DNA from 4 places in the Pseudomonas sp. AC247 genome. Region 1 is predicted to be linked to each of the others. Evidence: predicted binding sites of a transcription regulator. Region 1 holds the regulator's gene; each other region holds the start of a gene.

Region 1 (7,706 bases):
CAGAGCAGGCATCGCGGTGTGAATCCTTTAAGTGAGGTCGCGGTGGCGAACCTGGACGTTCTTCAGGGTTTTCTGCAGGGCCTGACCCAGGCGTTCAGTCAGGTAGACGGAGCGGTGATGCCCGCCGGTGCAGCCAATGGCAATGGTCACATAGGCACGATTGCTCGCGGCAAAACGTGGTAGCCACTTGTGCAGGTAGGTGAAGATGTCCTGAAACATTTCTTCAACGTCGGGCTGTGCTGCCAGATACTCGGCCACCGGTGCATCGAGGCCGGACTGTTCGCGCAGTTCCGGTTTCCAGTAGGGGTTGGGCAGGCAGCGCACATCAAAGACCAGATCTGCATCCACCGGCATGCCGCGCTTGAAACCGAATGACTCGACCAGAAACGCCGTGCCCGGCTCCGGCTGATTCAGCAGACGCAGCTTGATGGTGTCGCGCAACTGGTACAGGTTCAGATTGGTGGTGTTGATCTTCAGGTCGGCGAGATCGGCGATCGGGCCGAGCAGGGCAGTTTCATCGTGAATCGCTTCGGCCAGCGAGCGGTTGGCATTGCTCAGCGGGTGGCGGCGGCGAGTTTCGGAGAAACGCTTGAGCAGGGTTTCTTCATCGGCATCAAGATAAAGCACATCACATTGAATGTGCTTGCTGCGGGCATCTTCGAGCAGTTCGGGAAAGCGGCTCAGGTGACTCGGCAGGTTGCGCGCGTCAATCGACACGGCGACCAGCGGTTGCGCAAGCTCCGTGTGGATCAGTGCGCGCTCGGCCAGCTCTGGCAGCAAACCTGCCGGCAGGTTGTCGATGCAGTAGTAACCGTTGTCCTCAAGGACATCAAGGGCGGTGCTTTTACCCGAGCCGGAACGGCCGCTGACGATGATCAAGCGCATGATTACTGCCCGTTTTGCTCGTCCAGAACGACCTGGTACAAGGCTTCGTTGCTCGCGGCGCTGCGCAATTTGTCACGCACGTCCTTGCGGTCGAGCATGCTGGCGATCTGACGCAGCAACTCCAGGTGCGCATCGGTAGCGGCTTCCGGGACCAGCAAGACAAACAGCAGGTCAACCGGCGCGCCGTCAATGGCGTCGAAATCGATGGGGGCTTGAAGGTGCATCAACGCACTGATGGGCGTTTCGCAGCCTTTGAGGCGGCAGTGAGGAATGGCGATGCCGTTGCCAAAACCGGTAGAACCGAGTTTTTCACGGGCAATCAGGGCCTCGAAGACATCTTGCATCTCCAGATCCGGCACTTCGCGGGCGATCAGGTTGGCAATTTGTTCGAGGGCTTTCTTTTTACTGCCGCCCGGCACGTTCACGAGGGAACGGCCGGGGGTCAGGATACTTTCAAGTCGGATCATGGGGTGGGGGGTTATCGACCGGTCGCGCCCTGGAGCAGGCTCTGGGTCTTTTCCTTATGCTTTTTGAGTTGTTTATCCAGCTTGTCGGTCAAGGCGTCGATCGCCGCGTACATATCGGTATGTTCCGCGTTAGCGACCACTTCGCTGCCGGGTATATGCAAGGTGGCTTCGATTTTCTGCTTCAGCTTTTCGACGCACATCGTGACCTGCACGTTGGTGATCTTGTCGAAATGGCGCTCCAGTCGTTGGAGTTTTTCCTCGATATAGGAACGCAGAGGTTGGGTCACTTCCAGTTGGTGTCCACTGATGTTGACTTGCATACAGCTTCTCCTTCGTTGCCAGTGCATAAAGCGGCAGGCTGGATAGCCTGCCACTGGAACGCTGTAACGTGGCTTACATCAACCGCTTGCGTTCGCTCGAAGGCGCGATCCCTAAGGATTCGCGGTACTTGGCGACGGTGCGGCGAGCCACCTGAATGCCTTGTGCCTCCAGTAAACCAGCGATCTTGCTGTCACTCAACGGCTTTTTCTGATTTTCCGCGGCAACCAGTTTTTTGATGATCGCGCGGATCGCCGTGGACGAGCATTCGCCGCCTTCGGAGGTGCTGACGTGGCTTGAGAAAAAGTATTTCAGCTCATAAATACCGCGCGGGGTATGCATGAATTTCTGTGTGGTCACCCGGGAAATCGTTGATTCATGCATGCCCACCGCTTCGGCGATGTCGTGCAAGACCAACGGTTTCATGGCTTCGTCGCCGTACTCCAGAAAACCGCGCTGATGCTCGACGATCTGGGTGGCAACTTTCATCAGGGTTTCATTGCGGCTCTGCAGGCTCTTGATGAACCAGCGCGCTTCCTGCAACTGATTGCGCATGAAGGTGTTGTCGGCGCTGGTGTCGGCGCGACGGACGAATCCGGCGTATTGCGCATTGACGCGCAGGCGTGGCACCGATTCCTGATTCAGCTCGACCAGCCAGCGCTCGTTGTCCTTGCGCACGATCACGTCAGGCACAACGTACTCGGCCTCAGTGGATTCGATCTGCGAACCCGGACGCGGATTGAGGCTCTGCACCAGCTCGATGACCTGGCGCAGCTCGTCTTCCTTGAGCTTCATGCGGCGCATCAACTGGCTGTAATCGCGACTGCCAAGCAGGTCGATGTAGTCCGTGACCAGACGCTTGGCTTCTGCCAGCCATGGTGTCTTGGCCGGCAACTGGCGCAATTGCAGCAACAGGCATTCGCCAAGGTTGCGCGCACCGATACCGGCCGGTTCGAATTGCTGGATGCGGTGCAGGACGGCTTCAATCTCGTCCAGCTCGATGTCCAGTTCCGGGTCGAACGCTTCGAGGATTTCTTCGAGGGTTTCGTCCAGATAGCCCTGATTGTTGATGCAATCGATCAGGGTCACGGCGATCAGGCGATCGGTGTCGGACATCGGGGCGAGGTTCAGTTGCCACAGCAGGTGGCTTTGCAGGCTTTCGCCGGCGGAGGTGCGGGTGGTGAAATCCCACTCGTCATCGTCGCTGCTGGGCAGGCTGCTGGCGCTGGTCTGGTAGACGTCTTCCCAGGCGGTGTCGACCGGCAGTTCGTTGGGAATGCGTTCGCTCCAATCGCCTTCTTCGAGGTTGTCGACGGTCGGCGCGGTTTCCTGGTAGGACGGTTCCTGGATCTCGGCGGGCTTCTGTTCAGCGTTGTCGGCCAAGGGGTCGGAATTGTCGAAGTCTTCGCCTTCTTCCTGGCGTTCGAGCATCGGATTGGATTCCAGTGCCTCCTGGATTTCCTGTTGCAGATCCAGGGTCGACAATTGGAGCAGGCGGATGGCCTGTTGCAGCTGCGGTGTCATCGTCAGCTGCTGGCCCATTCTCAAGACTAGCGATGGTTTCATGGCAGGGGCTTAACACCTTATTCGCCGGCGCTATGCGCCATCCACTACAGGGCGCCGAAGCGCCAAACTTAAGCAAATTATATGCCTGAAACTGAAGTGTTTGCCTAGAGCGCTGTAACAATTAAAGCGTATAAAAAGCTGCTTCATCGATACAGCGCCCTCGCGAATCACCAGGATGCTGTCGCGCTTACAGGCGGAACTCGTGACCCAGATACACTTCCTTGACCAGATCGTTGGCCAGGATGGTTTCTGCGTCACCTTCGGCGATCAGTTGACCGTCGTTGACGATGTACGCGGTTTCGCAGATATCCAGGGTCTCACGCACGTTGTGGTCGGTGATCAATACGCCGATGCCCTTGGCCTTGAGGTGGTGGATGATCTGCTTGATGTCGCCGACCGAGATCGGGTCGACACCGGCAAACGGTTCGTCGAGCAGGATGAATTTCGGCGCGGTGGCCAGTGCGCGGGCAATTTCCACGCGGCGGCGTTCACCACCCGACAGGCTCATGCCGAGATTGTCGCGGATGTGGCTGATGTGGAATTCCTGCAGCAGGCTTTCCAGCTCCTTGCGACGACCAGCCTTGTCGAGTTCCTGACGGGTTTCGAGGATGGCCATGATGTTGTCGGCGACCGACAGTTTGCGGAAGATCGACGCTTCTTGCGGCAGATAGCCGATACCGGCCTTGGCACGACCGTGCATCGGCTGGTGGCTGACGTCCAGATCATCGATCAGTACGCGGCCCTGATCGGCCTGCACCAGGCCGACGATCATGTAGAAGCACGTGGTCTTGCCGGCGCCGTTGGGGCCGAGCAGGCCGACGATCTGGCCGCTGTCGATCGACAGGCTGACGTCACGCACGACCTGGCGGCTTTTATAGGCCTTGGCCAGGTGCTGAGCTTTCAGAGTTGCCATTACTGGGTTTTCTCTTCGGTTTTCTTCTTCGGCTGGATCACCATGTCGATGCGCGGACGCGCCTCGGTGACCTTGCTGCCGGTAGCGCGACCGGCGCTGGCAAGTTTTTTCACCGTGTCATAGACGATCTTCTCGCCCTGAGTGGTGTTGTTGTCTTTATCGACAACCTTGGCCTTGTCGATCAGCACAACGCGGTTTTGCGCGGCGTGGTACTGGATTGTCACGCCCCAGCCCTGTACAGGCTTGGTATCGCCAGCGGTCTGCAGCTGTTCGAAGTAGGCGAGGTTGCCGACCGAGGTCACCACGTCGATATCACCGGTCGGGGTGCGGGTGATGGTCACGGTATTGCCGGTGACCTTCATCGAGCCCTGGGTGATGATCACGTCACCTTTATAGGTGGCAACGCCGTTCTTGTCGTCCAGCTGGGCATCGTCGGCCTGAATGCGGATTGGCTGCTCTTGATCGTTCGGCAGAGCCCAGGCGCTCACGCTTCCCAGTGCTGCGCCCAGACTGAGCAAAATAGGGAGGGTTTTAACGAGCCTCATACTGTCCTCTTACGTTCGATAGCAGGTGTATCCTGCTGTCCTTCAGGTACGCTTTCATTCCAACGCCAGTCGATACACCGCCAGCGCCGTCGATTCTAACGGGTTGCTCGGTCTGCGCATATTGCTCCTGCGGGAACACCGTCATGCGAGTGGAGGTGACCAGCAGATCGCGCTTCTTTTCATCGGTGCGCTTGATGCGCACCGAGTCGATCAATTCAACCTGGGTGCCACCCGAGTTCACTTCGCCGCGCTCACTGGTCACGTGCCACGGGAAATCCGTGCCGCGGTACATGTTCAGATCGGGTTTGGTGACCAGCGTGATGTCGGTCGCCTTGACGTGCTCGGCTTTCTCGGACGTCATTTCATATTGCACTTTGCCGTCCGGCAGGTATTGCAGGGTGTGTGTGTTGGTTGCATACCAGTCGATCGGGCTTTCGGTCGACGTGACCGGCGGCTTGTCGAGGAAGCGTTCCGGGCTGATGTTCCAGTAGCCGACCGCGGCGAAAAGCGCCGCGATGCAACCGAACAGCAGGAAGTTGCGAAATTTTTTGCTAAACATGGTTTGACTCACAAGTACGCGGCATTGGCGGCATCAAGGCTGCCCTGCGCACGCAGGATCAATTCGCAGAATTCGCGGGCGGCGCCTTCGCCGCCACGGGCGCGGGTTACGCCATGGGCGTGTTCGCGGACGAAATCGGCAGCGTTGGCGACCGCCATCCCCAGGCCCACGCGGCGGATCACCGGCAGGTCAGGCAGGTCGTCACCGAGGTAGGCGACCTGTTCATAGCTTAGGCCCAGTTGTTCAAGTAGACCGTCGAGAACGACCAATTTGTCTTCGCGCCCCTGAAAAAGATGCGGGATACCCAGGTTTTTCGCCCGACGCTCAACCACCGGTGTCTTGCGGCCGCTGATAATGGCAGTTTGTACGCCCGCATTCATCAGCATCTTGATGCCTTGGCCATCAAGGGTGTTGAAGGTCTTGAATTCGCTGCCGTCTTCGAGGAAATACAGGCGCCCGTCGGTGAGGACCCCGTCGACGTCGAACACCGCCAGTTTGATCGCTTTGCCGCGTTGCAGCAGATCGTTGCTCATTTACATGACTCCTGCGCGCAGCAGATCGGAAAGGTTGAAGGCGCCAATCGGGCGATCGTCCTCGTCGACAACTACCAGTGCGTTGATTCGGTGGTCTTCCATGATTTTCAGGGCCTCGGCGGCAAGCATCTCGGGCCGGGCGGTCTTGCCGTGGGCCGTCATTACCTGGTCGATGGTGGCGCTGCGGATATCGATGCTGCGATCAAGGGTGCGGCGCAAATCGCCGTCGGTGAAGATCCCGGCCAGTTTGCCGTCGGCTTCAAGGATCGCCGTCATGCCCAGGCCCTTGCGGGTCATTTCCATCAACGCGTCCTTCAAAAGGGTGCCGCGCTGCACCTGCGGCAGCTCTTGCCCGGCGTGCATGACGTTTTCAACTTTCAGCAACAGGCGGCGGCCAAGGGCCCCGCCCGGATGGGAAAACGCGAAATCTTCAGCGGTGAAACCACGCGCTTCGAGCAATGCCACGGCCAGGGCATCGCCCATGACCAGGGCTGCGGTGGTCGACGAGGTCGGTGCCAGATTCAACGGGCAAGCCTCATGCTCGACGTGCACGTTGAGATTGACTTCGGCTGCCTTGGCCAGCGGCGATTGCGGGTTGCCGGTGACGCTGATCAGCTGGATGCCCAGGCGCTTGATCAGCGGCAGCAGGGTGACGATTTCGTTGGTCGAGCCAGAGTTGGAGAGGGCCAGGATCACGTCGTCGCGGGTGATCATGCCCATGTCGCCATGACTGGCTTCGGCCGGGTGGACGAAAAAAGCCGGGGTGCCGGTGCTGGCCAGGGTCGCGGCAATCTTGTTGCCGACATGCCCGGATTTGCCCATGCCGACCACGACCACACGGCCTTTGCTGGCCAGAATCATCTCGCAAGCACGGACGAAATCGGCGTCGATATGGGGCAACAAGCCTTGTACGGCTTCCACTTCGAGTTGGATGGTGCGTTGTGCCGATTGAATCAGGTCGCTGGATTGGCTCATGTCAGAAATCGTATAGCCCGATGAAAAGGCGGCGATTATAGCGGTTATGTTGCAAAGCCTCACGCAAGATCGTCGCGCTTTGTCATTCCTCGTTACCAAATGCTTCGAAAACCTGCCGCGAGCCTGTCAAATCACTGAACATGCGCCGGCACAAGCCTTGGGCGCTTGGCGGTTGCAGTGATATAGTTCGCCGCCAGTTCGGCCTGCCCGGGATGTATGTGCTTTCCCAAGAAAGCCTGGCGTCCGAGTGAGAGGCTGCATCGCAAGGAGTTTAGATGAGTGCCGATAACGCCTACGCGGTCGAGCTGAAGGGAGTCTCCTTCAAGCGCGGTGCGCGCAGCATTTTCAATAACGTCGATATTCGCATCCCGCGCGGCAAGGTCACCGGCATCATGGGGCCTTCCGGGTGTGGCAAGACCACGCTGCTGCGGTTGATGGGCGCGCAGTTGCGTCCCACCAGCGGCGAAGTCTGGGTCAACGGTCAGAACCTGCCGAAGCTGTCGCGCAGCGATCTGTTCGATGCGCGCAAGCACATGGGTGTGCTGTTTCAGAGCGGCGCGCTGTTCACCGATCTCGATGTCTTCGAGAACGTCGCTTTCCCCCTGCGCGTTCATACCCAATTGCCGGAAGAAATGATTCGCGACATCGTCCTGCTCAAATTGCAGGCAGTCGGTCTGCGTGGCGCCATTGAATTGATGCCTGACGAACTGTCCGGCGGCATGAAACGTCGTGTTGCGCTGGCCCGGGCGATTGCGCTCGATCCGCAGATTCTCATGTACGACGAACCGTTCGTCGGCCAGGACCCGATCGCCATGGGCGTGCTGGTGCGCCTGATCCGTCTGCTCAATGATGCACTGGGGATCACCAGTATCGTGGTCTCCCACGATCTGGCCGAAACCGCGAGCATTGCCGACTACATCTATGTCGTCGGTGATGGTCAGGTGT
Region 2 (7,706 bases), 1.0 Mb from region 1:
TGATCCACTCGCTCAGACCGGCGCGCTCAACGTTGTTGCGGCCCGGTTGAATCAGGCGTGGATCAGCTTCGTAACCGCGAATCCACAGCGGTGGCTTGGCCAGGCCGGCAGCGGCGCGTTCAACGGCTTCTTCGTGGAGTTTTTTCCACAGCGCCGGCACGTGACCCAGCCACGCGGTGAAGCCCCACTGTTCACGACGCAGGTTCGGAGCAATATCGGCGGCGATCATCGCAGCTTCGACGAGGAACGTACCGACACCGCACATCGGGTCAGCCAGCGCGCCGCCTTCGGCAGCAATGCGCGGCCAGCCGGAACGGATCAGGATAGCGGCCGCAAGGTTTTCCTTCAGCGGCGCCGCGCCCTGCTGCAAGCGATAGCCACGCTGGTGCAGGCTGTGCCCGGAGAGGTCGAGGGAGAGAATCGCTTCGCCGCGATCCAGGCGCAGGTGAATGCGCAGGTCCGGGTTGAGCTTGTCGATCGACGGACGGTCGCCCTGCGGGGTGCGCAGTTTGTCGACGATGGCGTCTTTGACTTTCAAGGCGCCGAAGTGGGTGTTGTCGATGCCCGAGCCATGGCCGCTGAATTCAACGGCGAGCGTGCCGTCGTTGAGCATGTGATCCTGCCATTCGATGTCGAGGACACCGTGGTAGAGGTCTTCAGCGTCTTTCATCGGGAAACGCTTGAGCACCAGCAGCACCCGGTTGGCCAGACGCGACCAGAGGCACAGGCGATAAGCGGTTTCCATGGTCGCCATGCCACGCACGGCGGAAGTGTGCTCGCGCGCTTCTTCAAGGCCAAGCCCGACGGCTTCCTCGATGAGCAGGCCTTCAAGGCCTTTAGGGCAAGTGAGGAAGAGTTCGAAACGGTCGGACATGGTATTTCCAGAGCCTTTGGCTAGTGAATCGGCAACGCATTGCCGATCCGGTTTTCAATCAGGCGCTTTTCTAAAAGAACGCCCGCGTGGCACGAAGGTGTGCCGTTCCATCCCCGCTGCTCGGGTTAAAAGAGCTTAGATGCCGGGACAGATAAAAAAGTTGGAGTAACAAAAAGTCTTAAAGCGACCCTTCGTCGAATAGTACCCCAGCGCAAACGTGGGTCATTCTCACTAAAGAATTAAGCCCATCATCCAGCGCGGGGCCGATCATACCGGGGTTTGGCTAATAAACATTGAATAAATACGCGGTTACTTATCGCTATAGCACCCTTTTTGTTACGTGCTTATGACAAAACGGTCATTCCATCGCTGTGACTCATTGGTTAGAACTGACCACAGGTTGACGTCGCAACGGCGTCAACACCTTGGCTCGCCACGCCGGCAGCGAGCCGCACCACGGCAGGTTTTTTCTGCCAGACCTCGATTGAGGTCAACGCGACACAAACAGTCAACAAGTGAGGGAAACACCCTATGAGAAGACTTAAGCGTGATCCGTTGGAAAGAGCATTTTTGCGCGGATATCAATATGGCGTTGGTGGCAAATCCCGTGAGCTTTGCCCATTTACTCTACCGTCGGTACGTCAAGCCTGGATTAACGGCTGGCGAGAAGGACGCGGCGACAACTGGGACGGTATGACCGGCACTGCGGGAATCCACAGACTCAACGAACTTCACGCCGTCGGCTGACACAGGGCATTAATTCCGACACGACAATCTGAATTTGTAACGACTTACCATGCACGTCCTTCCCGGACGGCGGGCTACGGCCCAGGGGCTCCTTCGAGGAGCCCTTTTTTATGCCCGAGAACTGATGCACATCTCATGTAGGAGCTGCCGCAGGCTGCGATCTTTTGATCCTGTTTTTTAAAATCAAAATCAAGATCAAAAGATCGCAGCCTTCGGCAGCTCCTACATTGACCGGGTTATTTGCGCAGGGCGGCGATGGCGTCTACCGATTCGCGGATCAGCGCCGGGCCTTTGTAGATGAAGCCGGAGTAGATCTGCACCAGGCTCGCACCAGCGAGAATCTTCTCGGCCGCATGCTTGCCTTCAGTGATGCCACCCGCAGCAATGATTGGCAAACGCCCGGCCAGTTCACCCGCCAGCACCTTCACGGTATTCGTGCTCTTCTCACGCACCGGCGCGCCGGACAAGCCGCCCGCCTCGTCGCCATGCTCCATGCCTTCAACGCCGACACGGCTCAGGGTGGTGTTGGTCGCGATCACCGCGTCCATGCCGGTTTCGATCAGCGCCTGCGCGACCTGCGCGGTTTCTTCATCGGTCATGTCCGGGGCGATCTTGATCGCCAGCGGCACATGTTTGCCATGACGCAACGCCAGTTCGGCGCGGCGCGTGGCCAGATCGGCCAACAATTGCTTGAGCGAATCACCGAACTGCAGGCTGCGCAGGCCCGGGGTGTTCGGCGAGCTGACGTTGACCGTCACGTAGCTGGCGTGGGCATACACCTTGTCCAGGCAGATCAGGTAGTCGTCGACCGCACGCTCGACCGGCGTGTCGAAGTTCTTGCCGATGTTGATGCCCAGCACGCCTGTGTATTTCGCCGCAGCGACCCGCGCCAGCAGGTTATCGACACCGAGGTTGTTGAAACCCATGCGGTTGATGATCGCCTCGGCTTCCGGCAGACGAAAGATCCGTGGTTTCGGGTTGCCCGGTTGCGGACGCGGGGTCACGGTGCCGATTTCGACAAAACCGAACCCCAACTGCGCGAAGCCGTCGATGGCCGCGCCATTCTTGTCCAGCCCCGCCGCCAGACCCACCGGGTTCGGAAACTCGAGGCCCATGACCGTCACCGGCACGTTCGCCGGCGCCTTGCACAGCAAACCGTTGAGGCCCAAACGCCCACCCGCGCCGATCAGATCCAGCGACAGATCGTGGGAGGTTTCCGGGGAAAGTTTGAACAACAGCTGACGGGCCAGGGTGTACATGGGCGGCGATGACTCGGGCGGCGAAAAGAGGCGGCGATTATAGCCGGGCATCGGCCTGCGGCGCGAGGCGCACGCGCAAATCACTGTCACTGGCATATGCCTTGCACCCTTCCCAGCTATCAGCTCGCAAACCAATGGCGGCAAGTGGGTAAGGACAATGGCGTCGTCCGCGGTTTTTGCCTTTGCGAAGACCGCGACGGCGTTTTTTTTCGAGGTGGCTTTATATGAACGAACCTTCGGCAGGGCCGCTGGCCTGGGTCAATGGCAGCGATGCCCCGGAAAAAAGCGCAATCAACCTCGGTTTCATGGCCCTGAGTGATTGCGCCTCGGTGGTGGTGGCTGCCACGCAAGGCTTCGCCCAACCGTACGGACTGACGCTGAACCTCAAACGTCAGACTTCCTGGGCCAATCTGCGCGACAAACTGGTCAGCGGCGAACTCGACGCCGCCCACAGCCTTTACGGGCTGATTTACGCGGTGCACTTGGGCATCGGCGGCGTCGCCCCGACCGACATGGCAGTGCTGATGGGCCTGAACCAGAACGGGCAAAGCCTCAACCTGTCACACGGCCTGCAACGTCTGGGCGTGAGCAGTCCTGAAGCGCTGGATCGCCACGTGCACCAAAGCCGCGCAAAACTCACCTTCGCCCAGACGTTTCCCACCGGCACCCATGCGATGTGGCTGTATTACTGGCTGGCGAGTCAGGGCATTCATCCATTGCAGGATGTCGACAGCGTGGTCGTGCCACCGCCGCAAATGGTCGCGCACCTGCAAGCCGGGCGCATTGACGGCTTTTGTGTCGGCGAACCATGGGCAGCCAGCGCCGTGCAGCAGGATCTGGGTTTTACCCTCGCCACCAGCCAGACCATCTGGCCCGATCACCCGGAAAAAGTCCTAGGCTGCACCCGCGAATTTGTCGAGCAGTACCCCAACACCGCACGGGCGCTGGTGATGGCGATCCTTGAAGCCAGCCGCTTTATTGAAGAGAGCCCGGAAAATCGTCGCAGCACCGCGCACCTGCTCAGCGCACCGGAATACCTCGACGCGCCGGTGGCCTGCATCGAACCGCGCTTTCTCGGCGACTATGCCGATGGCCTCGGCAATCGCTGGCAAGACCCGCACGCCCTGCGCTTTCACGGCAAAGGTGAAGTCAATTTGCCGTACTTGTCCGACGGCATGTGGTTCATGACCCAGTTCCGCCGCTGGGGTTTGCTGCGCGAAGACCCGGATTATCTCGCCGTCGCCCGCCAGGTTCAGCAACTCGAGCTCTATCGCGAAGCGGCCACCGCCGTCGGCGTGGCGGCGTGGGGCACGGACATGCGCAGCAGCCAGTTGCTCGACGGCAAAATCTGGGACGGCAGCGACCCGGCCGCTTATGCGCGCAGTTTCAAGCTGCACGCGATGAGCGACGACGTCGCCCTTCTCGCCCGCCGCTGACAGGAGATCGCGAACATGTTGCGCATTCTGCTGATCAACGACACGGCAAAAAAAGTCGGACGCCTGAAAGCGGCGCTGACCGAAGCCGGTTTTGAGGTCATCGACGAATCCGGCCTGACCATCGACCTGCCCGCGCGCGTCGAAACGGTGCGCCCGGACGTCATCCTGATCGATACCGAGTCACCGAGTCGCGATGTCATGGAGCAAGTGGTGCTGGTCAGCCGCGACCAGCCCCGGCCGATCGTGATGTTTACCGACGAACATGATCCGGGGGTGATGCGTCAGGCGATCAAGTCCGGGGTGAGTGCCTACATCGTCGAAGGCATTCACGCCCAGCGTTTGCAGCCGATTCTGGATGTGGCGATGGCGCGCTTCGAGAGTGATCAGGCGCTGCGTGCGCAGTTGCAGGCACGGGATCAGCAACTGGCTGAGCGCAAGCGCATCGAGCTGGCCAAGGGGTTGCTGATGAAGATGAAGGACTGCAATGAGGAAGAGGCGTACACCCTGATGCGGCGCCAGGCGATGAGCAGGCAGCAGAAGCTGATTCAAGTGGCGGAGCAGATTATTGCGATGAGTGAGTTGCTCGGCTGAATCAAGATCAAAGGATCGCAGCCTTCGGCAGCTCCTACAGAGGCACGCATATCCCTGTAGGAGCTGCCGAAGGCTGCGATCTTTTGATCCTTGGCACAAATCTCGCTATGTAAACCCCACAGGTAACCAACGGCGGTTGCCCCACCCACGACAAAGACGTCGCTCACCCGTTCGCCCAACCGGCGCATCAGGTAGCGGCGTTTTTGCGTTTTGGCCCCACAGCCCGGGGCCGGTGGTGCGGCCGTGGCGGCGCCCCACTTGCTGTTGCATGACTCCTTTCGAGACTCTTTTCAGCTGAGGTGCGCGATGAATTCAAGCTTCTGGAAATCCGGCCACACCCCGACACTGTTCGCGGCCTTCCTCTACTTCGACCTGAGCTTCATGGTCTGGTACCTGCTCGGCCCGCTGGCGGTGCAGATCGCCGCCGACCTGCACCTGACCACGCAACAGCGTGGCCTCGTCGTCGCTACGCCGATCCTCGCCGGTGCGGTACTGCGCTTCATCATGGGCATGCTCGCCGATCGACTGTCGCCAAAAACCGCCGGTCTGATCGGCCAGGTCATCGTGATTTGCGCTTTGTTCGGTGCCTGGAAAATCGGCATCCACAGCTATGAACAGGCGCTGATCCTCGGTCTGTTCCTCGGCATGGCCGGCGCGTCTTTCGCTGTGGCCCTGCCGCTGGCCTCGCAATGGTATCCGCCGCAGCATCAGGGCAAAGCCATGGGCATTGCCGGTGCGGGCAACTCCGGCACTGTGTTCGCCGCGCTGCTCGCACCGGTACTGGCCGCTGCGTTCGGCTGGAGCAATGTCTTCGGCTTCGCTCTGATCCCGTTGATCCTGACGCTGGTGTTGTTCGCCTGGTTAGCGAAAAACGCGCCTGAGCGGCCGAAAGCCAAAGCCATGGCCGACTACTTCAAAGCTTTGGGCGACCGTGACAGTTGGTGGTTCATGTTTTTCTACAGTGTGACCTTCGGCGGTTTCATCGGCCTGGCCAGCGCCCTGCCCGGCTACTTCAACGATCAATACGGTTTGAGCCCGGTGACCGCCGGTTACTACACCGCTGCCTGCGTGTTCGGTGGCAGTTTGATGCGGCCGTTGGGCGGCGCGCTGGCGGATCGTTTCGGCGGCATCCGCACCTTGCTGGCGATGTACACGGTGGCCGCCACTTGCATCGCTGCTGTGGGTTTCAACCTGCCAAGTTCCTACGCCGCGCTGGCACTTTTCGTCTGCACCATGCTCGGTCTGGGCGCGGGCAACGGCGCGGTGTTCCAACTGGTGCCGCAGCGTTTTCGTCTGGAAATCGGTGTGATGACCGGACTGATCGGCATGGCCGGCGGCATCGGCGGTTTTGCCTTGGCGGCGGGCATGGGCGCAATCAAACAGAGTACCGGCAGTTATCAACTGGCCCTGTGGTTGTTCGCCAGCCTAGGCGTGCTGGCATGGTTTGGCCTGCACGGCGTCAAGCGTCGCTGGAGAACCACCTGGGGCTCGGCGGCAGTGACAGCGGCGCGGGTCTGAGGCGTCGATGGCCCTGCAACTGAGCTTTGCCGAAGCCAGCGCCACCGGTCCGCGCTCGGAGAATCAGGACGCCCTGCGTTCGGTGACACCGGCGCCAGCGCTGGCGGCGAGCAAAGGTTATCTGTTCGCCATCGCCGACGGCGTCAGCCAGTGCGCCGATGGCGGGCTCGCCGCGCGTTCGACCTTGCAGGCGTTGGCGCTCGACTATTACGCCACCCCGGAAACCTGGAGCGTGGCGCAGGCGCTGGATCGCCTGCTGCTGGCGCAAAATCGCTGGCTGCAGGCCAATGGCGGTGGGCAACCGCTGCTCACCACGGTCAGCGCTTTGGTCATGCGTGGTCGGCGTTTTACCCTCGCCCACGTAGGAGATTGCCGGGTGTATCGCTGGCACGCCGAGCGCTTGCAACGGATCAGCGAAGACCACGTCTGGGATCAGCCGGGCATGCAGCATGTGCTCAAGCGTGCACTGGGGCTGGATCAGCATCTGGTGCTGGATTTTCTCGACGGTGAACTGCGTGATGGCGAAAGCTTTGTGCTGCTCAGTGACGGCGTCTGGTCGATGCTGGGTGATACCGCGATTGCCGCGATTTTGCGTGATCAGCCGGATCTGCACAGTGCGGCGAAAACATTGGTCAACGCCGCACATTTGGCCGGCAGCCAGGACAACGCCAGCGCTTTGCTGGTGCGGGTTGATGCGGTCGGCGAGGCGAACATCGGCGATGCGCTGATGCATTTGCAGCAATGGCCTCTGCCGCCAGCGCTGAAACCCGGTCAATCATTCGAAGGCTGGCAGGTGCAGGGAATTGTCGCCCAAAGCCAGCAATCGCTGCTCTATCGGGTGTTTGATGAACAAGGTCAGACGTGGCTTCTGAAAACCCTGCCCACGCGTTCCGGCGATGATGCCTGCGCCGGGCAAGCGTTGCTGTCCGAGGAATGGTTTCTCAAACGTGTGGCCGGGCGGCATTTCCCTGAAGTCCACCCGTGCAGTCAGCGTCAGCATTTGTACTACGTGATGCGGGAATATTCCGGACGGACTCTGGCACAGCTCGAGCTTTTGCCCTTGGCGCATTGGCAAGACATCGCCGAACGCCTGCTGCGTGCGGTCGGCCTGTTACATCGGCGGCAGATTCTGCACCGGGACATCAAACCGGAGAATCTGCACGTAGGCGACGACGGTGAACTGCGTTTGCTCGATTTTGGCCTGGCGTATTGCCCGGGATTGTCCGAAGACGCGCCGTCGACGCTACCCGGAACCCCGAGCTATATCGCCCCGGAAGCGTT
Region 3 (7,706 bases), 780 kb from region 1:
CAGGCGGATGCCGAACTTTTCGTTGACCACCACCACTTCGCCGTGCGCGATCAGTGTGCCGTTGACCAGCACGTCCAGCGGTTCACCGGCCAGACGGTCCAGCTCGATCACCGAACCCTGGTTGAGTTGCAGCAGGTTGCGGATGTTGATGTCGGTGCTGCCGACTTCCATCGAGATCGACACCGGGATGTCGAGGATCACGTCCAGGTTCGGACCGTCCAGGGTGACCGGATCGTTGTTCTTCGGCACGCTGCCGAACTCTTCCATCGGCAGACGCGAGCCGCTCGAGGCGTCAGCCGCCAGCAGTGCGTCGATGTCAGCTTGACCATCACCGGTTTCTTCCAGGGCAGCAGCCCATTCATCGGCCAGTGCCTGATCGTCCTGGGCGTTCATATCGTCGTTCATCATGTGTCCTCGGCGGGCAACAATTCAGTTAATGCAAAAGGGGGTGTGGCGCCGCTTCAGCGACGCTCGATCGGCTCGATCACTTGCAACGCGAGGTTGCCTTTGTGCGAGCCCATCTTGACCTTGAAGGCCGGCACGCCGTTGGCGCGCATGATCATGTCTTCCGGCATCTCGACCGGGATCACGTCCCCCGGCTGCATGTGCAGGATGTCGCGCAGTTTCAACTGGCGACGCGCCACGGTGGCACCGATCGGCACGTCGACGTCGAGCACGTCCTGGCGCAGGGCGTTGACCCAGCGTTCGTCCTGATCGTCGAGGTCCGACTGGAAACCGGCGTCGAGCATTTCACGCACCGGCTCGATCATCGAATACGGCATGGTCACGTGGAGATCGCCGCCACCGCCGTCGAGTTCGATGTGGAAAGTCGACACCACGATGGCCTCGCTCGGGCCGACGATGTTGGCCATCGCCGGGTTCACTTCCGAGTTGATGTACTCGAAATTGACTTCCATGATCGCTTGCCAGGCTTCTTTCAAATCGATGAAAGCCTGCTCCAGCACCATGCGCACCACACGCAGTTCGGTCGGGGTGAATTCACGCCCTTCGATCTTCGCGTGACGGCCGTCGCCGCCGAAGAAGTTGTCCACCAGCTTGAACACCAGTTTGGCGTCGAGGATGAACAGCGCAGTGCCGCGCAACGGTTTGATCTTGACCAGGTTGAGGCTGGTCGGCACGTACAGCGAGTGCACGTATTCGCCGAACTTCATCACCTGGACGCCACCGACGGCAACGTCCGCCGAGCGGCGCAGCATGTTGAACATGCTGATGCGGGTGTATCGGGCAAAACGCTCGTTGATCATTTCCAGAGTCGGCATGCGTCCGCGGACGATGCGATCCTGGCTGGTCAGGTCGTAGCTTTTGACACTGCCGGGTTCGGCAGCGTTATCGGTCTGTACCAGACCATCGTCGACGCCATGCAACAGCGCATCGATTTCATCCTGGGACAGCAGATCCTGCACGGCCATGTCGTGTTCCTACTGCAGTACGAAATTAGTGAAAAGCAACTGTTCGATCACCACTTTGCCCAGCTCTTTCTGCGCCACTTCCTGGACGCTGGCTGTGGCCTTCTGGCGCAACATCTCTTGCCCGACCGGCGTCGCCAAGGTGGCGAAATCCTGACCGGAGAAGAGCATCACCAGGTTATTGCGGATCACTGGCATGTGCACTTTGAGCGCTTCCAGATCAGCCTGATTGCGGCCCAGCATGGTGATGCTCACCTGCATGTAGCGCTGACGGCCGTTCTGGTTGTAGTTGGCCACGAACGCCGGGGCCATGGGCTCGAAGATCGCGGGCTGCTTGCCGACCGGCGCAGCATCGGCGGCCTCGGCAGGCTTGCTCTGGGCGCTGTGCATGAAGAACCAGGTCGCCCCCACGGAAGCACCAATGGCCAACAGCAACGCCAGCACGATCACAATGATCAGCTTGAGTTTGCCTTTGGTTGCGGGGTCTTTCACTGCTGCTGTATCGCTCTTCGCCATGCCAATAATCCGTCACTAATCGGGTTTTCACAGTCGCACGGCAAGGCAAGAGCAAGTGTTATGCCAGAAGTGTCAAAGCAAAAGATCGCAGCCTCCGGCAGCATCTACATTTGGCGATGTACACCCTGTAGGAGCTGCCGAAGGCTGCGATCTTTTTGTGTTGCCATGCCGTCAGGCGTAATAGTCAACCGCGCTGGTGCCGATGACGCTAGTGGTCTGGGCAACAGACTCAGCCACCGCTGCGGGCGTCAACTCTTCGTCCGCCGAATCCAGACGACCACCGGCGGCGCTGGTGCGGCCACTCTGGCCCTGCTGCGCCTGTTCCTGACCTTGCCCCTGCCAGCCACGCCCCTGATCAGCCACGTTGACGTCGACCTGGCCCATGCCCTGCTGGGTGAACATTTCACGCAGTCGATGCATCTGCCCGTCGAGCGCTTCGCGCACGCTCGGGTGCGCACTCATGAACGTCACCTGGGTCTGCTGGTCCGGGACCATGTTCACGCGAATATCCAGACGCCCCAGCTCCGCCGGTTGCAACTGAATGTCCGCCGCCTTCAGATTGGCGCTCGACAGGTACATGACGCGGTTGACCACTTCTTCGGTCCAGCCGCTCTGGTGCATGGCGATTGGCTGGTTCACCGGCACCGCGTTGGCGGTTTTTGGCGTGGCCGCTTGCGTCAGCGCCGCCAGACGGTTGGCGAAGTCATCGACACGGGTATCGCTGGTGGCGGACTTGAGGTCTTTCAAACCGTCATCGATCAGCCCGCTGAAGGCTTTTTCGCCGCCCTGACTGGTGCTGTCCTTGTCGGCCTGCACGTCGAGCATGCTGGCCATGCCGGCAGCGAAGTTCTGTGCGGTGGTCAATTCGCCGTCAGCCTGAGCCTGCGCTGGCGAGGCTTTCGGTTGCGCCTGGCTGGCGGCGGAAATATGCCCGCCCTGCTCCATCGCCATGCGCACGGCCGGCAAGGCATCAAGCGGGTCGGCCTCAGGATCGAAATCGCTGTCGGTACTGGCCGCCGGGTCTTTGACCACCGCCGGCAATACCGCCACGGCCGGTGTTTCGACTTTCGGCGGTGTCGGCGTCTCAACCACTGGCGGTTGCGCGACAGGCGCAGTCACCAGGGGCTGCACGACTTCTGCCAACGCCGGGTCCAGCGCCGGGTCGACAGGCGCGGTATCGGCTACCGGCGTCTGCGGGGTGTCGGCGCTGTCGTCGTCGCTGGCAGTCTTGTCATCGGCGGCAACCGGTTTGTCGGCAGGCAACGCTTTGCCGCTATCGGCAACCGCCGGGTTCGCGGCGGCAGACTGATCTTTGCCGAGGTCTTTTTTGCCGCTGTTGTCAGCGACCTTGTCGCGCGCCGGTTTCAGCGAATTGTCAGTGCTCGCGGCAGGCTTGTTCGGCCCTTGATCGGCGAACACTTTTGCGAAGCTTGAGGCCTTGTCGCCGGGGTCTGCGGCCAATGCCGACGATTTGGCAGAGGCTGCTTGCGCCTTGGCCTGGGCGGCGGTCTGAAGAAGAATATTGGGGGTCGCAGGCATAACACGGTCTCCGCTGCACTGGGATCGTAGGTACAGTTGAGGGAGATATATGCAAGTGCCGGGCCAGTTTTGCCCGACACCCGAGAAAAGCGCCGGGCGGCGTGTTCAATGCGCGAGTGCGTGCTGTCGCTCGTCTTCGTAGACAGGGCGCACATCAGCAAACTCATTGCTGATATCCGCCACCAGCATGGCAATTTCCGAGGGGCTTTTATCTTTGGCTTCTGACTCCAGCGTCTGACAGAGTTCCGCCAGGCGCACAGCGCCCATGTTGCTGGCGCTGCCCTTGAAACTATGGGCAACCTCCGACAAGACCTTGGCGTCCGCAGTCTTGCGCAGCTCAACCAAGCGACTTTCGGAATCGGTCAGAAAGGTATCCAGCAACTCCGGATACCCGTCCTCCATGACTTCGCGCAGTACGCTCAGCGCCTCGCGATCCACATGTTGGTCAGTCACTTGCTCACTCCTTGATCAAGAATTGCGCGGATTATGCCTGAACCTCCCAGAAAAACTCCACGCAAGCACTACGACCTTCGTCCGACCACCTGGCGTTATGCCCCAATTGCCGGATCAGGCTGACACCGCGCCCCGACAGACGGACGTCGTCCAATGGCCGCTCCATCACCCGCGCCACATCAAAGCCCTTGCCACTGTCTTCGACCCGGATCAGCAGGCATCCGCCGTTGTTCACAGGCCTCACCTGCAGATGCACGCGCACAAAACCCTCCTGCAAGGCATCGAGCCGCTGATTGCGCTGCTGATAATAAAGGGCAAAACCGGCAGCATCGCGCTTGAGACTGGAATCCAGACCCAGCACGCCATGCTCCAGCGCGTTGGAGTAGAGCTCGGCGAGCACGCTGTACAACGCGCCGCTCTGCCCGCGCAAACCATGCACCTCCAACAGCAACTGCAACAGGTATGGCAATGGATTGAAACGCTTGAGTGTAGCCCCGCGAAACTCGAAGCTCACCGACCAGTCCAGCGGACAGGATTGACCGCTGTCGGAATACACCGGCGCCGACGGATTGACCTGTGCCAGCTCAAGCAAACTGACCTCGACCATGCTCACATCGTCGCGCGCCTCACCGCGAAAATCCCGTAGCGCCTGCTCGATGTCCTCGAACAACCGATCAGGCTCACGGTTGGCGGCGAACACTCGCTGCAGACGCTCGACACCGAACAACTGATCGTTGGCATCGCTGGTATCAATGACCCCGTCGGACAACACGAAAACCCGATCGCCAACCGCCATCGAATGCACTTCAGTGCGGTCATCGAATGCCTGTGGACTGAGCACGCCCAACGGCAAATGGCGCGCCGCCAACGGTTCGCGCTCGCCCGTGGCGATTCGGTGCAAGTAGCCGTCAGGCATGCCGCCATTCCACACTTCCACCGAGCGCCGCTGAAAACTCAGGCACAGCAGCGTCGCGCAACAGAACATGTCCACGGGCAGGATGCGTTTGAGCTTGGCGTTCATTTCGCGCAGGGTTTCGGCCAGGCCATAGCCCTTGGCGGTCATGCCATAGAAGACTTCGGCCAAGGGCATCGCGCCCACCGCTGCCGGCAAACCGTGGCCGGTGAAGTCGCCGAGCATGACGTGCATGTCGCCCGCTGGCGTATAGGCCGCCAGCAACAGGTCGCCGTTGAACAGCGCGTAGGGCGATTGCAGATATCGGATGTTTGGCGCACTCAGGCAGCCGGCATGCGCCACCTTGTCGAACACCGCTTTGGCGACGCGCTGTTCGTTGAGAAGGTAGTCGTGATGTTTGGCAATCAGGTCGCGTTGTTGCAGCACGGTAGCTTGCAGACGTCGCAAGCGATCCATCGCCTTGATTTTGGCGGCGAGAATCACTTGGTTGTAGGGCTTCGCCAGAAAATCGTCACCACCTGCCTCAAGGCAACGCGCCAGCGCTTCGCTTTCCGTCAACGAGGTCAGGAAGATAATCGGCACGAGGGTTTCCCCTGCCAGCGCCTTGATCTGCCGCGCCGCTTCGAAGCCGTCCATCACTGGCATCATGGCGTCCATCAACACCAGGCTGGGCTGCTGACGGCGGAACACCTCGACCGCTTCGGCACCGTTGGCCGCCGTCAGCACTTGATGACCCTGGCGGCGGACGATGGTCGACAGCAGCAAGCGGTCGGCGGCACTGTCTTCGGCGATCAGAATGGTCAGCGGCTCTTGCGCCTGCATGCTGGTCAACTGATGTCGAAGAGTTTGTCGAAATTGGAGATGGCGAGGATTTTGCGCACGTCGGAGTTGCTGTTGACGACCCGCACGTCGGACTCGTCGCCGCCGGCGTGATCACGCAGCAGGAGCAGCATGCCCAAGGCCGAGCTGTCGAGGTAGGTGGCTTCTTTGAGGTCGACCACGATGGACTCGGGTTTCTGAACGAGACGCTCGTAGGACTCGCGAAACTCCTGGTGACGACCGAAATCAAATCGCCCCTTGACTGAGATAGTCAGTTTTTGACCATCTGGAGAAAGATCTGTAACGACTGACATTGACTGGCTTCCTTGTCATTGACGAACGTGTACAAGGTTTAGCACTTGGCAGGGGATGGGGCAAGGTTGGAAGCAAGATCAAAAGATCGCACCCTTCGGCACCCCCTACACTGATCCCCTGCAGGAGCTGCCGAAGGCTGCGATCTGTTGATCTTCAGTACGGATTCTGCCGAGGCAGGCGCTGGGACAACTCGTCCAGCAGCTTCTGCTCACGCTTGTCCTCGGCCCGCTGCGCCTCGTCGCGGTAACGCTGCACCAGCTTGCGCAACCCTTCGACCCGGGCAAACGCCTGTTGCCAGGCCTCACGCGCCTTTTCCAGATTGTTCTGGTGCCAGACCAGGCTCTGGCGCTGCTGATCAACGGCGGTGTCGAGTTGTGCCAAAAAGCCCTGGAAGCCGAGCAGCCATTGCCCGGTCACGCCGGTGCTGCCGCGCACGATCCATTGCTGCGAGTAATCCAGACGAAAGGCGTTGAGGTCGGCGAGTTTGCTTTCGGCCACTTTCACCTGGCCCTGGAAATACCCCAGGCGTTGCACGGCGGCTTTCTCGGCCTTCTCGGCCATGTCCACCACCGGCACCAGACGCGCGGCTCGACTCAGGGCCATGGCCGGTTAACCGCCGGGCGCCGGAGCGAAGATCGAGGCCAAGTGATTTTCACTGGCGCCCATGTTGATGTTGTCGTTCAAGCCCTGACGCAAGTACAGCGACATCGACGGCTGCAAGCTGATCGCAGTGTCGGTTTCGCGGTCACCACCGGCCACATAAGCGCCGACGCTGATCAGGTCGCGACTCTGCTGATAACGCGACCAGTATTGCTTGAACATCTGCGCATGGTTCATGTGCTTGATGCCGACCACCGACGGCATCACCCGGCTGATCGACGCCTCGATGTCGATGGCCGGGTAGTGCCCTTCTTCAGCCAGACGCCGCGACAGCACGATGTGGCCGTCGAGTACGCCGCGCGCCGAGTCGGCAATCGGGTCCTGCTGATCGTCGCCTTCGGACAGTACGGTGTAGAACGCGGTGATCGAACCACCGCCCTTCTCCGCGTTGCCCGCGCGCTCCACCAGTTTCGGCAACTTGGCGAACACCGACGGCGGATAACCCTTGGTCGCCGGCGGCTCGCCGATGGCCAGGGCGATTTCCCGCTGGGCCTGAGCGAAACGGGTCAGCGAATCCATCAGCAACAGGACGTTCTTGCCCTTGTCGCGGAAATACTCGGCGATGCGCGTGCAATACATCGCGGCACGCAATCGCATCAGTGGCGCATCGTCCGCTGGCGAGGCGACGACCACGGAGCGCTTGAGGCCTTCTTCACCGAGGATGTGCTCGATGAATTCTTTAACTTCTCGACCCCGCTCACCGATCAGGCCAACGACGATGATGTCGGCCTCGGTAAAGCGGGTCATCATGCCCAGCAGCACGGATTTACCGACGCCGGTACCGGCGAACAGACCGAGACGCTGGCCGCGACCGACCGTCAACAAACCGTTGATGCAACGGATGCCGACGTCCAGCGGCACGCTGATCGGGTCACGGTTGAGCGGGTTGATCGTCGGGCCGTCCATCGGCACCCAGTCTTCGGCTTTCATGCCGCCCTTGCCGTCCAGCGCACGACCGGCGCCATCGAGCACACGACCGAGCATGCTCATGCCCATCGGCAACCGACCGGCATCAGCCAGCGGCACCACGCGGGCGCCGGGGGCGATACCGGCAACGCTGCCGA
Region 4 (7,706 bases), 970 kb from region 1:
GGGATGCGCAGTTCGGGCCGGATCTGAATATTCCGTATAACCCGACCGAGTATTTCGGGGCGGATTTCCTGAAGCGCTACATTCGTGATCCGCAGAGTTTGCGTCAGTGGCCGCAGGCGAAGATGCCGGGGTTTTCGGCAGAGGTGTTGCCGGACGGGGATCTGGATTTGCTTGTGGGTTATCTCAAGCACATGGCCGGACGCAAAATTAAGCCCTGAAACCTTGAGCCTTGGGTGGCTATCTCTGGCCTCATCGCTGGCAAGCCAGCTCCCACAGGTTATGCGCTGACTTTGAATCAGCGGTAATCCTGTGGGAGCTGGCTTGCCAGCGATTGCGGTACCTCGGATCTACTGTTGTTGCACGGAGATGATCGGGGTGGGTGAGACGAACACTTTCGCGTGCATCTGCTCACACCCACCACCCCGGCGCATGCCGCGCACCGGGCAGGCGTCGAGGTAATCCAGACCCACCGCCAGCTTCAAATGCCGCTCCGGCCGCGCCAGTTCGTTGGTCACGTCAAAGCTGTACCACGCGTCATCCAGCCACGCTTCGGCCCAGGCATGGCTGGCCAGATGCTCGCAATCCTCGCTGTACAAATACCCCGACACGTAACGCGATGGCACGCCCAGACTGCGTGCGCAGGCCAGAAACGCGTGGGTGTGATCCTGACAAACCCCGGCACGCCCGGCGAAGGCTTCAGCGGCGCTGGTGTCGACCTCGGTGGAGCCCGGCGTGTAGGTCATGTGCTGATTCAAGCCGTGCATCAGATCGATCAACGCCGTGCGGTCGCGCCGCTGCTTGCAGGACTTCTCGGCGAATGCGCGCAAAGCCTCATCGGCCTCGGTCAACCGGGTAAAGCGCAGAAACGGCAGCGCCGACTGGCTCTCGTGTTCAGCCTCGCGCAATTCATCGATATCAACCTGACCACGCGCGCCGATGATGATCGCTTCGTGCGGCTCGTCCATGGTCAGCACATGCAGGATGTTGCCGAACGGATCGAGTTGCGCGCGCACCGGACGCGGCAGGTCAAGTTGCCAGCTCAGCACATGTTGACGCTCACTGTCGTGGGGGGTCAGCCGCAGGTACTGGATGCTCGCCCGCACCTTATCTTCGTAGTGATAGGTGGTCTCGTGGCTAATGGAAAGTCTCATGCAGCCTCCAGGTAGGAACTGTGAATGGCGTTACCCAACTGGCGCACCAGCGGGATGAATTCGGTCAGCCAGGCATGCAGGCCTTCCTCGAGGATTTCGTTGATGCCGGTATAGCGCAGGCGCGCGTCCATTTCGGCGGCCAAGCGTTGCGCGGGACGACCGTTGGCCCCGGGCAGTTGCGCGAGAATCTGGTCGATCTCTTCGGTGCAGGCGCGCAGCGAACGCGGCACGTCGGCACGCAACAGCAGCAACTCGGCGACATGCCGGGCGCCGGGCGCGTCGCGATAGATTTCGGTGTAGGCCTCGAACGATGACAGTGCGCGCAGCAAGGCACTCCATTGGTAGTACGCGTGGGCCGTGCCATCGCTCACCGCTTCGGCTTGATCGCCAGCCATTTCGTAGCGGGCATCGAGCAGCCGCAGCGTGTTGTCCGCGCGCTCGATAAACGTCCCTAGACGAATGAAACGGAATGCATCGTTACGCATGATCGTGCCGTAAGACGCGCCACGAAACAGATGCGAACGCTCCTTGATCCATTCGCAGAAACGGCTCATGCCATAACGGCTCAAGCCCTGCTCGGCGATCCCGCGAATCTCCAGCCACGTCGAGTTGATGTTCTCCCACATGTCCGCCGTGATACGTCCGCGCACTGCATGGGCACTGGCCCGTGCGGCGCCGAGGCAGCTGTAGATGCTCGCCGGGTTGGCCGCATCGAGGGCGAAAAAGTGCAGCAGGCGTTCGGCATGCAATGCGCCGTGACGCTCCAGATAATCCTCAAGGGTGCCGGTGATCAACAGCGGCATTGCCAGTTCGTGCAAGCCATCACCGCGACCGTCCTGCGGCATCAGCGACAGCGAATAACTGACGTCGAGCATCCGTGCGAGGTTTTCCGCCCGCTCCAGGTAACGCGACATCCAATACAGATCCGAGGCAGTTCTACTTAACATGGCAAGCTTCCTTCAATCCTCGACCACCCAGGTGTCCTTGGTTCCGCCGCCCTGTGATGAGTTCACCACCAGCGAGCCTTCGCGCAGCGCGACGCGGGTCAAACCGCCGGGCACCACGCGGGTTTCGCGCCCGGACAAGACAAACGGGCGCAGGTCGATATGGCGCGGCGCAATGCCGTTTTCGACAAAGGTCGGACAGGTCGACAGCGACAGCGTCGGTTGCGCGATGTAGGCGTGGGGCTTGGCCTTGATACGTTCGCGAAAGGCGTCGATTTCGGCCTTCGTCGACGCCGGCCCGACCAGCATTCCGTAACCGCCGGAGCCTTGGGTTTCCTTGACCACCAGATCTGGAAGATTGGCCAGCACGTGGGAAAGTTCAGACGGGTTGCGGCATTGCCAGGTCGGCACGTTTTTCAGGATCGGTTCTTCATCGAGGTAGAAACGAATCATGTCGGTGACAAACGGGTACACCGATTTGTCGTCCGCCACGCCGGTACCGATGGCATTGGCCAACACGACGTTGCCGGAGCGATAGGACGACAGCAGACCCGGCACGCCGAGCATCGAGTCCGGGTTGAATGCCAATGGATCGAGGAAGGCGTCGTCGAGCCGGCGGTAGATCACATCTACCGCTTTCGGGCCGTCGGTGGTGCGCATGAAGACTTTGTCGTCACGCACGAACAGATCCGCACCCTCGACCAGTTCCACGCCCATTTCCCGCGCCAGAAATGCATGCTCGAAGAATGCACTGTTGAAGCGCCCCGGCGTCAGCACCACGACGCTCGGGTCATCGATCGGGCTGGAGCTTTTCAGGGTGTCGAGCAGCAGGTTCGGGTAGTGATCGATCGGCGCGATGCGTTGCGCGGCGAACAGCTCCGGGAACAGGCGCATCATCATCTTGCGGTCTTCGAGCATGTAACTCACGCCGCTCGGGGTGCGCAGATTGTCTTCGAGCACGTAGTAGGTGCCGTCGCCATCGCGCACCAGATCGACGCCGGAGATATGCGAATAGATATCGCGGTGCAGATCCAGGCCTTGCATCGCCAACTGGTATTGCTCGTTGGCCAGCACCTGTTCGGCGGGAATGATCCCGGCCTTGATGATGCGTTGCTCGTGATAGAGGTCGGCGAGAAACATGTTCAACGCCTTGACCCGCTGGATGCAGCCGCGCTCGACGATCCGCCACTCGCTGGCGGGGATGCTGCGCGGAATGGTATCGAAAGGAATCAGCCGCTCGGTGCCCTGCTCGTCGCCATAGAGCGTGAAAGTAATCCCGGCGCGATGGAACAGCAGATCGGCCTCGCGTCGCCGTTGGGCCAGCAGCTCGTCAGGCGTGTCGGCCAGCCATCGGGCGAACTCCCGATAATGCGGGCGAACCTGGCCGCCGGCGTCGTACATCTCATCAAAATAGGTGCGGATCATGCCGTACTCCTTGTCACCCGGACCTACAGGCCTTCGCAAGGCCCGTGCCATCGGCATAAACGCTTTGATTTCAATCGGTTGGATATTCACGCCAGAGAGACCGCACCATTCCTGTGCGGCAATTGCCCCAACCTGATTGCCCCCGCTTCATTGCGACGCACTGCATCGCCTATCACCAGCATAGTCAGAGTTGATTTCACTGCCCGGCGCCGCTTGCGGATAATCCGCGCATTCGCTGCAAAGCTTCGCCGCGCAAAGCGCCTCGAAGTCGCCAGCTCAACTGATCGGGATTGCCCCTGCAGCCCGCCCCGCTGTAACCCTGACCGGTTTCCTCTGCTTATCGGTCTTCCCTTTTAGCCACCCTCTCCGGTGGCTTTTTTTTGCCTTTTGGAAATGTTTTGAAAGCAAAAGCAAAAGATCGCAGCCTCCGGCAGCTCCTACATTGATCACCTGTAGGAGCTGCCGAAGGCTGCGATCTTTTGATCTTCTATCTATCGACTCAATTCAACCGGTGGCGGCTACGCACCTCCTGTTTCACGCCCCATCCCTCGATTATCCCGCCCAAGGGTTCGACCACCGCCGAAAAGCCCTGCTCGAAATCGCCAATATCGTCATACGTCGCATACATCACTTTGCTCAATTCCAGCGCCCACGCGCCGTCATCGCGCACGCTGACCTGGGCATTGATGGACTCACCACGAAATTTGCCTGCCGCCCTGCGCGCCCGCTCCTCGTCCGGGAAAATGGCGTAGAACTCGATGGGATGGAATCGGGAAAAATCGAAACCGCCTTCTTTCATGCGGCGCAGAACATTGCTGCTGATGTCTTCTTGATAGGCTGTGCTCATGAATCGTCCCCCTCACATAGATGGATAGACTTTCCGTATTCCCGCCCCGGGCCTCAGGCCAAAGTACGACGGCAACGTGGTTGCACGCGGGAACAAGCATGTAGCTGACAAGACCAGACCTTAGCGATCCGTTCGCTGATCTCGCTTGCAGAGTAGCCCCAAGTCAGAGCTGCTGCCAAGGCCTGGCGTCAAGGTGACAGGAAGAATGTCAGACGGGAGTGATGCTGCGGATTTCAATGCTGTTCTGGGTTTTCAGGCTTTTCGCCCCGGCGTCGGGGGTGCGCCCTTCCAGATCGTTCAGATCCAGTGCGGCGGCCACGGGCAGAAGCTTCGCCTTGATCAGTTGAGCGGCCTCATCGTCACTGGGGCATTCCGCGCGCTCGAACACCTCATCGACAATTTCACCATGATCGTCCACGAAAGTGACTTTCCACTTTTGCATCGGTGCCTCCTCGATCAAACCCGCAAATGGGCTTACACCTAAATCGACTGGTGCGCCGAAAGTTGGTTCAAAAGGATTACAGCGCACGAACATGAAAAAAACGACATCGTGGAGATGCACCGCGAATTTTGCACGCAACCATTGTGGTACGGGAATTTACCTGTGGTGAGAGGACTTATCTGTGGTGAGGGATTTATCTGTGGCGAGGGGATTTATCCCCGATGGGATGCGAAGCGTCCCCAAAACCAGCCAACGCGGTCCATCAGGCAGACCGCGTTGGCCGGGTTTACGACTGCTGCGCAGCCGGTCGGGGATAAATCCCCTCACCACATGGATCCATACACAAATGAAAATGGAGCTTTCAGTCGTTGCTTGGCTTGTTGATCGCTTGCAGCACATATTGCGGCAAGGCGAACGCGCCGATGTGGATTTCCGGGTTGTAGTAGCGCGTGACGATGCCGCTGCCGATGAAGCGCTGTTGCAGGGTTTCACGGCTGAGCTTGCGGTAGGCCGGGTTGGTCGAACCCCACGCAAATGTCATCGAACCACCGATGTAGGTCGGCACCGCCGCTTGGTAGAAGTGCCAGTCCGGGAACAGGCTTTTCAGGCGACCGGCGGTGGTTTTCACTTCGTCGATCTGCATGAACGGCGTGCCGTTCTGGGTCACGAGGATGCCGCCTTCATTCAGGCAGCGGTGGCAGGCCTGATAGAAGTTCTCCGAGAACAGCACTTCGCCCGGGCCGATCGGGTCGGTGGAGTCGGAGATGATCACGTCGAATTTTTCCGTGGTGGTGGCGACGAAACGCATGCCGTCGTCGATCACCAGGTTCAGCCGTGGATCGTCGTAAGCACCGCTGGAGTGGTTCGGCAGGAATTCTTTGCACATGTCGACCACGGTGCCGTCGATCTCGACCATGGTGATGTGCTCGACACCGGCATGCTTGGTCACTTCGCGCAGCATGCCGCCGTCACCGCCGCCGATGATCAGCACGCGCTTGGCGCTGCCGTGGGCGAGGATCGGCACGTGGGTGAGCATTTCGTGGTAGATGAATTCGTCGGCTTCGGTGGTCTGGATCACGCCGTCCAGCGCCATCACACGGCCCATGCGCGGGTTCTGGAAGATCACCAGGTGCTGGTGTTCGGTGCGCACTTCGTGCAGCAGTTTTTCCATGCGAAAACGCTGGCCGTAGCCTTCGTAGAGGGTTTCCAGGTACTCGCTGGTTTTGGTGACGGTCATGGTGAAGTGCTCCGATGAATGCGCGGGCGTCAATCGTGGGGACGATTTCCCGGGAAAGGCGCGCATTCTACGTTGCCGAAGATGACAGGTCGAACCTCACAACCATAATCCCTGTAGGAGCTGCCGCAGGCTGCGATCTTTTTATCTTGTTTTTTTACAATCAACATCAAAAGATCGCAGCCTGCGGCAGCTCCTACATGGGTGCGGTCAGATCCGGACGTTGCCGCGCGGTCCGGCGATTGCCCAGATGATCAGGCCCAGCACTGGCAGGAGGATGATCAGCAGCACCCAGACGATTTTCATCCCGGTGGTCGCGCCGCTTTTCAGTACGTTGATGATGGCCCAGATGTCGAGGGCGAGGATGATCAGGCCAATCAGACCGTTGAACGTGGAACCCATGGTGTCGCTCCAGAATAGTGGCATGCACTTTTAGGATAGACGGTCGCGCGCAGGGTTCCCTTTTATTGCACTCAGACGTGAACGGCGATCTTCAGGGCTTCCAGCGCTGGCGCGGCGGTGATGCCGACTTCGGCGCACAGCTCCAGCACCCGTGGCACGTCGTTGCCGAAGACCAGCACCATTTGCAGCTCATCGTCGAGCAGCTGGCTGAAGTTCATCAGCGTGTAACCGCCGTTTTCCTTGTTCATGCTGCTCATCTGCACCTGGATGCGATTGAGTGCGGTCAGGGCCTCGGTTTTCGCCAGTTGCTTGGGCTTGAGGTTGAAATCCACGCCCGGGCCGAACGAGGCGACGATCTGCGCAAACAGATCGACGTAGGTGTCGGCCTGGAACAGCACGGTTTCCGGCAGGCTGCCGACCACCACCCACTCGCCCAACGGGATCGGGAAGGTGTCGTCGTAGTTGATGTCGGGATTGGTTGTCAGAAAAGCACCGGCATCGGCGTAGGCCTGTGCGGCTTCGTCGGCAACGTTCAGGATCTCGTCCTCGGCCATGCAGCCGGAGCTGATTTTGCTGATGAGTTCGACGAGTGCGGCTTTCATGAGGGCGGATCCTGTGGAAGGTGAAATTTAAGGGCGCGGAGGATAGCGCACAACGCAAAAGATCGCAGCCTGCGGCAGCTCCTACAGAGGGATCAGTGTAGGAGCTGCCGCAGGCTGCGATCTTTTGACCTTATCAACCCAACAATTTTTCCAGCTGCGCCGTGGTATCAACCGCGCCCATGGTGCGAGCCGCATCGAGTGCCGTCACGCCATTGGCGTCCCTGGCCTGTGCATTGGCGCCTTTGCTGATCAGGTAATCAACGATTTCAACGCGGTTAAACATCGCCGCCATCATCAGCGCGGTACGGCCATCAAACGACGAACCTTCGATCTCGGCACCCGCTTCGACCAACGCCTTGACCACCGCCAAGTCACCTTTGAACGCCGCACCGGCAATCGGGCTTTGGCCGTTGCCATTGCGCATTTCCGGATCTGCTTGGTGTTTAAGCAGCACATTCACGGCGTCAACATGACCGTAATAACTGGCGAGCATCAGCAGCGTGTCGCCCTTGCTGTTCTTCAGGTTGACCGGCAAACCGGCGCTGACCAGGCGATCAAGCATTTCGGCATCACCGTCGCGCGCCTTGTTGAAAACCTGCTCGGTGAATTCGGCAGCTTCTTCAGGGGTCATCTGGCGGCTTTGGTCGGACATGGGGCAA

Evidence for each region. The regulator sigma-54, encoded in region 1, starts transcription at its own class of promoters, with help from an activator protein. The targets are predictions, from matches to a motif close to ANTGGCATNNANNTTGCTNT.
Region 2: a site for sigma-54 is predicted at 2,969-2,988, ahead of ACZZ0B_RS16760 (CmpA/NrtA family ABC transporter substrate-binding protein). Genes of this name have one in related genera too.
Region 3: a site for sigma-54 is predicted at 3,520-3,539, ahead of ACZZ0B_RS18010 (flagellar hook-length control protein FliK). Genes of this name have one in related genera too.
Region 4: a site for sigma-54 is predicted at 3,553-3,572, ahead of ACZZ0B_RS17035 (circularly permuted type 2 ATP-grasp protein). Genes of this name have one in related genera too.

What each region holds. Positions count from the first base shown of each region.
Region 1 covers NZ_OZ409829.1:4,760,304-4,768,009, reverse strand. The annotation lists gene ACZZ0B_RS21760 (HPr family phosphocarrier protein) at 1-12, opposite strand, end outside; gene rapZ (RNase adapter RapZ) at 28-885, opposite strand; gene ptsN (PTS IIA-like nitrogen regulatory protein PtsN) at 888-1,352, opposite strand; gene hpf (ribosome hibernation-promoting factor, HPF/YfiA family) at 1,364-1,672, opposite strand; gene ACZZ0B_RS21740 (RNA polymerase factor sigma-54) at 1,746-3,236, opposite strand; gene lptB (LPS export ABC transporter ATP-binding protein) at 3,424-4,149, opposite strand; gene lptA (lipopolysaccharide transport periplasmic protein LptA) at 4,149-4,694, opposite strand; gene lptC (LPS export ABC transporter periplasmic protein LptC) at 4,681-5,253, opposite strand; gene ACZZ0B_RS21720 (KdsC family phosphatase) at 5,262-5,786, opposite strand; gene ACZZ0B_RS21715 (KpsF/GutQ family sugar-phosphate isomerase) at 5,787-6,761, opposite strand; gene ACZZ0B_RS21710 (ATP-binding cassette domain-containing protein) at 7,037-7,706, shown strand, end outside.
Region 2 covers NZ_OZ409829.1:3,724,377-3,732,082, forward strand. The annotation lists gene rlmKL (bifunctional 23S rRNA (guanine(2069)-N(7))-methyltransferase RlmK/23S rRNA (guanine(2445)-N(2))-methyltransferase RlmL) at 1-874, opposite strand, end outside; gene rmf (ribosome modulation factor) at 1,406-1,621, shown strand; gene ACZZ0B_RS16755 (quinone-dependent dihydroorotate dehydrogenase) at 1,858-2,880, opposite strand; gene ACZZ0B_RS16760 (CmpA/NrtA family ABC transporter substrate-binding protein) at 3,105-4,316, shown strand; gene ACZZ0B_RS16765 (ANTAR domain-containing response regulator) at 4,332-4,907, shown strand; gene ACZZ0B_RS16770 (nitrate/nitrite transporter) at 5,214-6,425, shown strand; gene ACZZ0B_RS16775 (protein kinase domain-containing protein) at 6,433-7,706, shown strand, end outside.
Region 3 covers NZ_OZ409829.1:3,984,054-3,991,759, forward strand. The annotation lists gene fliN (flagellar motor switch protein FliN) at 1-405, opposite strand, end outside; gene fliM (flagellar motor switch protein FliM) at 462-1,430, opposite strand; gene fliL (flagellar basal body-associated protein FliL) at 1,440-1,943, opposite strand; gene ACZZ0B_RS18010 (flagellar hook-length control protein FliK) at 2,115-3,482, opposite strand; gene ACZZ0B_RS18015 (Hpt domain-containing protein) at 3,588-3,935, opposite strand; gene ACZZ0B_RS18020 (ATP-binding SpoIIE family protein phosphatase) at 3,967-5,670, opposite strand; gene ACZZ0B_RS18025 (STAS domain-containing protein) at 5,676-5,981, opposite strand; gene fliJ (flagellar export protein FliJ) at 6,136-6,585, opposite strand; gene fliI (flagellar protein export ATPase FliI) at 6,592-7,706, opposite strand, start outside.
Region 4 covers NZ_OZ409829.1:3,790,017-3,797,722, forward strand. The annotation lists gene ACZZ0B_RS17020 (c-type cytochrome) at 1-218, shown strand, start outside; gene ACZZ0B_RS17025 (transglutaminase family protein) at 348-1,151, opposite strand; gene ACZZ0B_RS17030 (alpha-E domain-containing protein) at 1,148-2,098, opposite strand; gene ACZZ0B_RS17035 (circularly permuted type 2 ATP-grasp protein) at 2,111-3,520, opposite strand; gene ACZZ0B_RS17040 (ribonuclease E inhibitor RraB) at 4,020-4,367, opposite strand; gene ACZZ0B_RS17045 (hypothetical protein) at 4,576-4,809, opposite strand; gene speE (polyamine aminopropyltransferase) at 5,171-6,046, opposite strand; gene ACZZ0B_RS17055 (PLDc N-terminal domain-containing protein) at 6,254-6,445, opposite strand; gene ACZZ0B_RS17060 (hypothetical protein) at 6,517-7,047, opposite strand; gene ACZZ0B_RS17065 (ankyrin repeat domain-containing protein) at 7,181-7,699, opposite strand.